2 regions of the Streptomyces sp. NPDC090021 genome follow, and region 2 is predicted to be linked to the other one. Evidence: riboswitches for the same ligand, from Rfam matches in the RefSeq annotation. Region 2 holds a riboswitch; the other holds the start of a gene.
The links. A riboswitch is a leader RNA that binds a small molecule or an ion and turns the genes downstream of it on or off. The one in region 2 is predicted to bind S-adenosylmethionine.

Region 1: it holds a riboswitch for S-adenosylmethionine, as region 2 does, so the genes downstream of both, thrC (threonine synthase) here and ACIPXC_RS34255 (aminotransferase class V-fold PLP-dependent enzyme) in region 2, are expected to answer to the same signal.

Annotation. Positions count from the first base shown of each region.
Region 1 is NZ_JBIVFO010000028.1:20,755-25,144, forward strand. It holds gene ACIPXC_RS22450 (trehalose-6-phosphate synthase) at 1-668, opposite strand, end outside; gene ACIPXC_RS22455 (glucosyl-3-phosphoglycerate synthase) at 715-1,692, opposite strand; SAM riboswitch class I at 1,878-2,035, shown strand; gene thrC (threonine synthase) at 2,029-3,327, shown strand; gene ACIPXC_RS22465 (MoaD/ThiS family protein) at 3,364-3,642, shown strand; gene ACIPXC_RS22470 (cold-shock protein) at 4,027-4,233, shown strand.
Region 2 is NZ_JBIVFO010000074.1:15,437-19,826, reverse strand. It holds gene ACIPXC_RS34255 (aminotransferase class V-fold PLP-dependent enzyme) at 392-1,807, opposite strand; SAM riboswitch class IV at 2,028-2,144, opposite strand; gene trpD (anthranilate phosphoribosyltransferase) at 2,231-3,295, opposite strand; gene ACIPXC_RS34245 (cytochrome bc complex cytochrome b subunit) at 3,460-4,390, opposite strand, start outside.

The sequences.
Region 1 (4,390 bases), on a different contig from region 2:
GCCACGCGCCGTTCGTCGTCCGGGTGCGCGGCGCCCAGGAAGGCGTCTGCCCAGGCCCGGGTGTGGAAGCCCACCACGTCCGCCCCGAGCATTCCCCGCACCAACTGCTCCCGGACGTCGGCCGGGAGCATGTCCAGGAACTCCCGCGACGCCCACGGCGTGTGCGTGAAGTGCGCGATCCGCAGGTCCGGCCGCAGCTCCCGCAACTGCCCCGGGACCAGGGCCAGATGGTAGTCCTGCACCAGCACGCGGGCCCCCTCCGCGGCCTCCTCGGCCAGGGCGCGGGCAAAGGCCTCGTTGTACGCGGCATAACTGCCCCACCGGCGCCGGAACTCCGCGTCGAAGACCGGCTCCCGCGGCACGTCGTACAGGTGGTGGTGGGTGAACCACAGCACCGAGTTCGCGATGCCGTTGTACGCGGCGTCGTACATCGTGGGATCGATGTCCAACATCCGGACACCCGGCTCGGAGACGTCCCGGCGGACCGCCTCCCGGTCCGCGTCCGACAGCGCCGCGCAGACCCACAGCGCCCCCGGCTGCTCCGCGAGCGCCGCCGAGAGTCCGGAGACGAGACCGCCCCCGCCGCGCCGGGCGCTGAGCGTTCCCTCGTCGGAGAGGGCGTAGGAGAGCGGGCCGCGGTTCGCCGCGACGAGTACCTGAGAAGCCATGCGCGGAACCTAGCCCGGGCCGCGCTCGCTCAAACGTATGGACACCTCACGCGACGTGGCGCCGGCCGTACTCCTTCACGCCCAGCATCGGCGGCCGCTCCTCGGTGTCCACCGGGTACGTGCGCGGCACGAAGCCCTCCGGGCCCCGCTCGAACTGCGTCAGCTCCGGCCGTACGAGGTGCCCGCGCGAGAGCCGTACCTGGGCCGTGCGGTAGATCGCCGCGGCCATCCGGCCCAGTGCCTGTCCGTCCTGATGGCGGTGGATCCGCACGCCCACGTCGACCTGGGCCAGCGCGTCCAGTCCGACCGTGTGCAGCGCGTCGACCAGCAGGCCCAGCTCGACGCCGTAGCCGACGGGGAACGGCAGCCGCTCCAGCAGGGAGCGTCGTACGGCGTACTCGCCGCCCAGCGGCTGGACGAAGCCGGCCAGCTGCGGCCAGTGCAGGTTCAGCAGCGGGCGGGCGACCAGCTCGGTGACCCGTCCGCCCTGGCCGGGGGTCTTGCCGGAGGCGAGTCCGTCGAATTCCGTGCCCAGGGGGCGGTCGTACATCGCCTTGACGAACTGCACGCCGGGGTCGGTGAGCAGCGGCCCCACGATCCCGGAGACGAAGGAGGCCGAGAAGTCCCGCAGGTCCGCGTCGACGAAGCAGACGATGTCGCCGGTGGTGGCCAGCAGCGAGCGCCACAGCACCTCGCCCTTGCCGGGCAGTGCCGGGATCCTCGGCAGGATCTCGTCGCGGTGCACCACGCGGGCGCCGGCCTTCGCGGCGACCTCGGCGGTCCGGTCGGCCGAGCCCGAGTCGATCACGACCAGCTCGTCCACGAGAGGGACCGGCCGTCCCTCGATCAGCTCACGCCGGACGACCTCGACGATCGCGCCGACCGTCGCCTCCTCGTCCAGCGCGGGCAGCACCACGCTGACCGTGGTCCCGGCCGCCCGTTTGAGGTCGAGCAGCTGGTCGAGCGGTCGGTCGGCGGCGGACCAGGAGCGGTCGGCCAGCCAGCGCTCCACCTCTTCCAGCACCCTCTGCACTCCCTGCTCGTCGGCGATATGGCCGTCTTTGTGATCCATCTCGCGGTTCGGACGGCTGTCTCAACCGCCCGTCCCTTCGGTTACAGTCTTGAACAACGCGAAGGACCACCGCATGCCGGGGTCCCCCGCGTACAAACGCACCGGCGCGCCACAGAGCGCGTGTGCCGGTGCCATACCGCTCATCCAGAGGGGCAGAGGGACACGGCCCGTTGAAGCCCCGGCAACCCTCCAGTCGGTTCTCGCGATCGCGCAGCAGCGCTCGTCGACGAGGTCCCCGGCTAGGGAAGGTGCCAATTCCGTCTCATGGCGAAATGCGCCATGGGGAAGATGAGGAGAAAGGGCCTCGCCATCATGGCTGCACAGACTGTCGCCACCTCTGTCGATCTCGGACCTGCCACGGGCCTTTCCTGTCGCGAGTGCGGTACCCGCTTCGAGCTCGGTCCCATCTTCGCGTGCGCTGAGTGCTTCGGACCTCTGGAAGTCGCCTACGAGCTGCCGACCGGCGACCCCGAGGCCCTGCGCGCCGCGATCGAGGCCGGTCCGAACAACATCTGGCGCTACGCGCCGCTGCTGCCCGTCCCCGCCGACGTGGCCGCCAAGCCGAGCCTGAACCCCGGCTTCACCAAGCTCGTCGACGCCGCCAACCTGGCCAAGGAGCTGGGCGTCACCGGCAAGCTGTACGTCAAGGACGACTCGGGCAACCCGACGCACTCCTTCAAGGACCGCGTCGTGGCCATCGCCGTCGAGGCCGCCCGCGCCTTCGGCTTCACCACCCTGTCCTGCTCCTCCACCGGCAACCTGGCCGGCGCCGTCGGCGCCGCGGCCGCCCGGGCCGGCTTCCGCTCCTGCGTGTTCATCCCGCACGACCTGGAGCAGGGCAAGGTGGTCATGGCCGGTGTGTACGGCGGTGACCTGGTCGGCATCGAGGGCAACTACGACGACGTCAACCGCTTCTGCTCCGAGCTCATCGGGGACCCGCTGGGCGAGGGCTGGGGCTTCGTCAACGTCAACCTCCGCCCGTACTACGGCGAGGGCTCCAAGACGCTGGCCTACGAGATCTGCGAGCAGCTCGGCTGGCAGCTGCCCGACCAGATCGTCATCCCGATCGCGTCCGGCTCCCAGCTCACGAAGATCGACAAGGGCCTGCAGGAGCTGATCAGGCTCGGCCTCGTCGAGGACAAGCCGTACAAGATCTTCGGCGCCCAGGCCGAGGGCTGCTCCCCGGTGTCGACCGCCTTCAAGGCCGGTCACGACGTGGTCCGCCCGCAGAAGCCGAACACCATCGCCAAGTCCCTCGCGATCGGCAACCCGGCGGACGGCCCGTACGTCCTGGACATCGCGCGCCGCACCGGCGGCTTCGTCGAGGACGTGACCGACGAGCAGGTCGTCGAGGCGATCAAGATCCTCGCGCAGACCGAGGGCATCTTCGCCGAGACCGCGGGCGGCGTGACCGTCGGCGTGACGAAGAAGCTCATCGAGAACGGGCAGCTCGACCCGGCGCTGACCACCGTCGTCCTCAACACCGGTGACGGCCTCAAGACCCTGGAGGCGGTGGCCGCGGACAGCGGGCAGACCGCCACCATCCGCCCCAGCCTGGACGCGTTCCGCGCCGCCGGCCTGGCCTGACCACCCTCCACGCAACTCCGGAAAGGCAGTAGCGCCATGAGCGTCAACGTCCGCATCCCCACCATCCTGCGCACCTACACCGGCGGTCAGGCCGAGGTCCCGGCCGAGGGCGCGACCCTCGCCGAGGTCATCGAGTCCCTGGAGAAGAACCACCCGGGCATCGCCGCGCGCGTCCTGGACGACCAGGGCAAGCTCCGCCGCTTCGTGAACGTCTACGTCAACGACGACGACGTGCGCTTCGAGGGCGGACTCGCGGCGGTCACGCCGGACGGCGCCGGTGTCTCGATCATTCCGGCCGTCGCGGGCGGCTGCTGACCCACCCGGTAAACGAAATTACCCCCTCCGCTAAAAGCGGAGGGGGTAATTCTGCTTGATTGGGCACGGTACAGTTGGGGAAGTCCCCTCCGCTGGACTTGCCCGCCGCATATGAGCGGGTCGCGTGAGGGTCGACATCGGGCCAATGTGCGGGTGCGGTATGGGGCTTTGGCGAGATATGTCTGGCCCGACTTGCCCTGGAATATTCCAAATTTTCACTCTATTTCAATGTTTCTCGGTGTCCAGATTTCTCGTCGGATTGACCTGTTGCAGACAGCACTCGCGCAGATACATTCAGCCTCGGTCGAAGCGTTCCGACGCAAGTTCTGACCCGGTAACGCGAAGTGCGTTCCCGCGCAAGGGCCAGTAATAGGGGAGTTAGGCATGGCTCAGGGCACCGTCAAGTGGTTCAACGCGGAGAAGGGCTACGGCTTCATCGCGGTCGACGGTGGTGCGGATGTGTTCGTCCACTACAGCGCCATCCAGATGGACGGGTACCGCACCCTTGAAGAGGGTCAGCGGGTCGAGTTCGAGATCTCGCAGGGCCAGAAGGGTCCGCAGGCGGACATGGTCAAGCTCGCGCTCGGCTAGTCCCGGAGCATCGACCACCGACGCTCGGTCTTCCGTCGAAGACCCGGAAGACCCACGAGGGGCCCACATCCCGGACACGGGATGTGGGCCCCTCGCGTGTGCGGCGCGCGCGCCCGCGTTCCTTGCCGGAGCCGCTTGCGCCCACCCGTCACCCGAC
Region 2 (4,390 bases):
ACACGCAGGAGGGTCCCCGCAGGACGAGGCGCGACCTGGGCCGCCTGGCCGTGACGTGCAGTCCGCGCCGAGCCGAGGAGACCCTCCTGCGGGGCACCGCCCCACACCTGCACACCCCCGTCCTGCGACACCTCGCAAGGGACACCGCCGAGCCCTGCGCAGCAACCCCGCAGGGAACACCACAGGGCACCGGGCCCGGGCGAAGCCGGAGCCGAACCGCCGAGCAACCCCGCAGGGGCACCGCCGAGGAGACCCTCCTGCGGGGCACCGCCCCACACCCACACACCCCCGCCCCGCGACACCCCCGCTCAGGACACCACCGAGTCCTGCGCAGCAACCCCGCAGGGGCACCGCCGAGCCCTGCGCAGCAACCCCGCAGGGGCACCGGTACCTACACCGCCCCGCGGAGCGGTACGCAGCGGCCTTCCTCCGTGCGGTACTGCCACTTCGCGCCGTCCGTGACGAGTTCCTTCACCGCCCGCACGAAACGCTCGACGTGCTCGTCCGGGGTGCCGGCGCCGAAGCTGACACGGATCGCGTTCAGCGACCGCTCGCCCGGGGCGGCGTCCGGGGCCCCGCACTCGCCCTGCGCCTGCGGCTCGCTGCCCAGCAGGGTCCGCACCAGCGGGTGGGCGCAGAACAGGCCGTCCCGTACGCCGATCCCGTACTCGGCGGAGAGCGCGGCGGCGAAGTGGGAACTGTTCCAGCCGTCCACGACGAAGGAGATGACGCCGACCCGCGGGGCGGCGTCCCCGAAGAGGGACAGGACCCGGACGGCCGGGACCTCCGCCAGGCCTGCGCGGACCCGCGCGACGAGCTGCTGCTCGCGCGCCACCAGGTTCTCGAAGCCCGCCTCGGTCAGGGCCCGGCAGGCGGAGGCGATGGAGTAGACGCCGATGACGTTCGGGGAGCCGGCCTCGTGGCGGGCGGCCGTGGTGTGCCACTCGACGTCCACGCCGCCGTCCTCGCGGCGGGAGACCTTGCGGGAGGCCCCGCCGCCGGCCAGGTAGGGCTCGGCCTGCCGCAGCCAGTCGGCGCGGCCGGCGAGGACGCCCGAGCCGAAGGGCGCGTAGAGCTTGTGGCCGGAGAAGGCGACCCAGTCGACGTCGAGGTCGCGTACGGAGACGGGGTGGTGCGGGGCCAGCTGGGCGGCGTCCAGGACGATCCGCGCGCCGTGGGCGTGCGCGGCGGCGGCGAGTTCCTTCACCGGCCACAGCTCGCCGGTGACGTTGGACGCGCCGGTGACGCACACGAGCGCCGGGCCGTAGCCCTCTTCGATTGATGCAGTGCGGTCGGCGAGCGCCCGCTCCAGCGTGGCGACGGCCTCGTCGGGGGTGCGCGGGGCGTTGAGGTAGTTGACCTGCGCGTTCGTCCACGGCAGGAGCGAGGCGTGGTGCTCGGTCTCGAAGACGAACACCTGGCAGTCGGCGGGAATCACGGCCGCGAGCAGGTTCAGGGAGTCGGTGGTGGAGCGGGTGAAGACGACCTGGTCGTCGGCGCGGCAGTCGAGGAACTCGGCGACCGTGGCCCGGCTCTGCTCGAAGAGGTCGGTGGACAGCTGCGAGAGGTAGCCGGCGCCGCGGTGGACGCTGCCGTAGTAGGGGGCGTAGGCGGCCACGTCGTCCCAGACCCGCTGGAGGGCGGGGGCGCTGGCCGCGTAGTCGAGGGCCGCGTAGGTGACCTCTCCCCCGGTGACGAGCGGGACGGTGACGTCGCGGCCGAGGACGGCGAGCGGCTCGGCACAGGCGGGGTCCGGGGCGACGGTGATGGCGGTGGCGGTGGCGGTGGCGTTCAGGGATGCGGACATGGCGGTATCTCCCGGCGGGCAGGGCTGAATGGCTTCGGTGTGCCCGTACGCGGGTACGGCGCTGCGGCCGTCCGGGGTACGGGAGGATCCTCGGACGGGACGGTCGGGGTACGCCGAAGTGACCCTGGTCCGAGGGTGAAGTGGGGGCGGCGGTCGCCCTATCGCATTCGCTTGCTCACGGAAAACGCTCCTCGAGAGACCAGGACCCCTGGTGTCGAGGGATCCGCGCTTGCCGTGGGCCTTGCTGCCCACGGCCTGGTCATCACCCGGGGCACCCCGCCACGGAAGGAGGGTTGCCGGACAGCAAGCCGGGGCCTGAACGCTGTCACTCGTGACCTGGTCCGCATCCTGCCACAAGATCCTCCGAGCACAGGACCCCGGTCCGCATGGTGGACCGGGGTTTGGCTCGATCCGGGTGCCGGATCAGGCGTTGCTGGCCGTCACCCAGCGCTCCAGTGCGGCCCGGGCGGAACCGGAGTCGATCGACTCGGCCGCGCGGGTGATGCCGGCCGCGATCTGCTCCTCCAGGGTGCCCGTGCCCGGGTCCAGGGCGACCAGGGCGGCGGCGGAGTTCAGCAGGACGGCGTCGCGTACCGGTCCGGTCTCGCCGGCCAGCACGCGGCGGGCCACGTCCGCGTTGTACGAGGGGTCCCCGCCGGCCAGGGCGGAGACGTCGACCAGCGGGATGCCGACGTCACGCGGGTCGAAGGACTGCTCGAAGACCTTGCCGTCGCGGACCCACCAGACCCGCGAGGTCGCGGTGGTGGTCAGTTCGTCGAGGCCGTCGTCGCCGCGGAAGACCAGGGCGGACGAGCCGCGCTCGGCGAGCACGCCGGCCACGATGGGGGCCATCCGGGGGTCGGCCACGCCCGTGGCCTGGGACCGGACGCGGGCGGGGTTGGTCAGCGGGCCGAGGATGTTGAAGGTGGTCCGGATGCCCAGTTCCCGGCGGGCTCCCGCGACGTGCCGCAGGGCGGGGTGGAACTTCACCGCGAAGCAGAAGGTGATGCCGGCCTCCTCGGCGACCTCGACGACCCGTGCGGTGCTCAGGTCCAGGTTGACGCCGAGCTTCTCCAGGACGTCCGAGGAGCCGCTGGCGGAGGACGCCGCCCGGTTCCCGTGCTTGACGACCTTGGCGCCGGTTCCGGCCACCACGACGGCGGACATCGTGGAGATGTTCACCGTCTTGGCCCCGTCGCCGCCGGTGCCGACGATGTCGACGGTCCGGCCGGGCACCTCGATGAGGTTGGCGTGCTCGTACATGGCCCGTACGAGGCCGTTGATCTCCGCGACCGTCTCCCCCTTGGCCCGCAGGGCCACCACGAAGCCGGCGATCTGGGCGTCGGTGGCCTCCCCGCGCATGATCCGGTCCATGGCCCAGGCGGTGTCGTCGGCGCTCAGGTCCTGGCCGGTCAGCAGGGCGTCGAGGACGCCCGGCCAGCCACGGGCCGCCACGCTGTCGCCGCCTGCCGGGGTCGCAACGTTCATGGTCCGCTCCTGCTGTTGATGGGGGTTCCACGTCGAATGGGTCGGAGATCAGCCTATCCAGCCCCGGTTACGGCAAAGAGCCCCGTCCAGACACTGGACGGGGCTCTCGCCGTGGCGACACCAGGACTGACCGAAATCAGTCCCTCATGCGGTGGTGCGGGGGATCAGTGGTGGCCGTGGCCGGACTGGATCTCCTTGTACTCCTCCACCGTGGGCTTGGGGATCTGGTTGCCCTCGGCGTAGAAGCCCTTGCTGAGCTTCGCGCGCAGCTTCTCGGTGGCCTTCACCTTGCGCTCGACACCGTTCTCGTCGACCGTCGGGCCGATCTCGATCGGCTTGTACTGCTCGTGCGCGGTGAGGGTGTGCAGCTTGCTCTGCGGGAGCGGCTCGTGGACCTCGACGAACTCACCGTGCGGCAGGCGCTTGATGATGCCGGTCTCGCGACCGTGCAGCACCTTGTCCCGGTCCCGGCGCTGGAGGCCGAGGCAGATCCGCTTGGTGACGATGAAGGCGAGGACCGGGCAGACGAAGAAGCCGATCCGGGCGAACCAGGTGATCGAGTTGATCGACAGGTGGAAGAACTGCGCGAACATGTCGTTTCCGCCGGCGATCAGCAGGACGACGTACCAGGTCAGCCAGGCCACACCGAAGGCGGTGCGGGTCGGGACGTTGCGCGGGCGGTCCAGGATGTGGTGCTCGCGTTTGTCCCCGGTGACCCAGGACTCGACGAAGGGGTACACCGCGATCGTCGCCAGGACCAGCGGGAAGATCATCAGCGGGATGAACACACCGAGGACGAGCGTGTGGCCCCAGAGGTTGATCTCCCAGCCCGGCATGGCACGGATGAGGCCCTCGGAGAAGCCCATGTACCAGTCCGGCTGCGCGCCCGTGGACACGTGGTCCGGGACGTACGGTCCGAGTGCCCAGATGGGGTTGATCGAGGCGATGCCCGCGATGGCCGCGATGATGCCGAAGACCAGGAAGAAGAAGCCTCCCGCCTTCGCCATGTACACCGGGAGCAGCGGCATGCCGACGACGTTCTTGTTCGTCTTGCCGGGGCCCGCGAACTGGGTGTGCTTGTGGTAGAAGACCAGG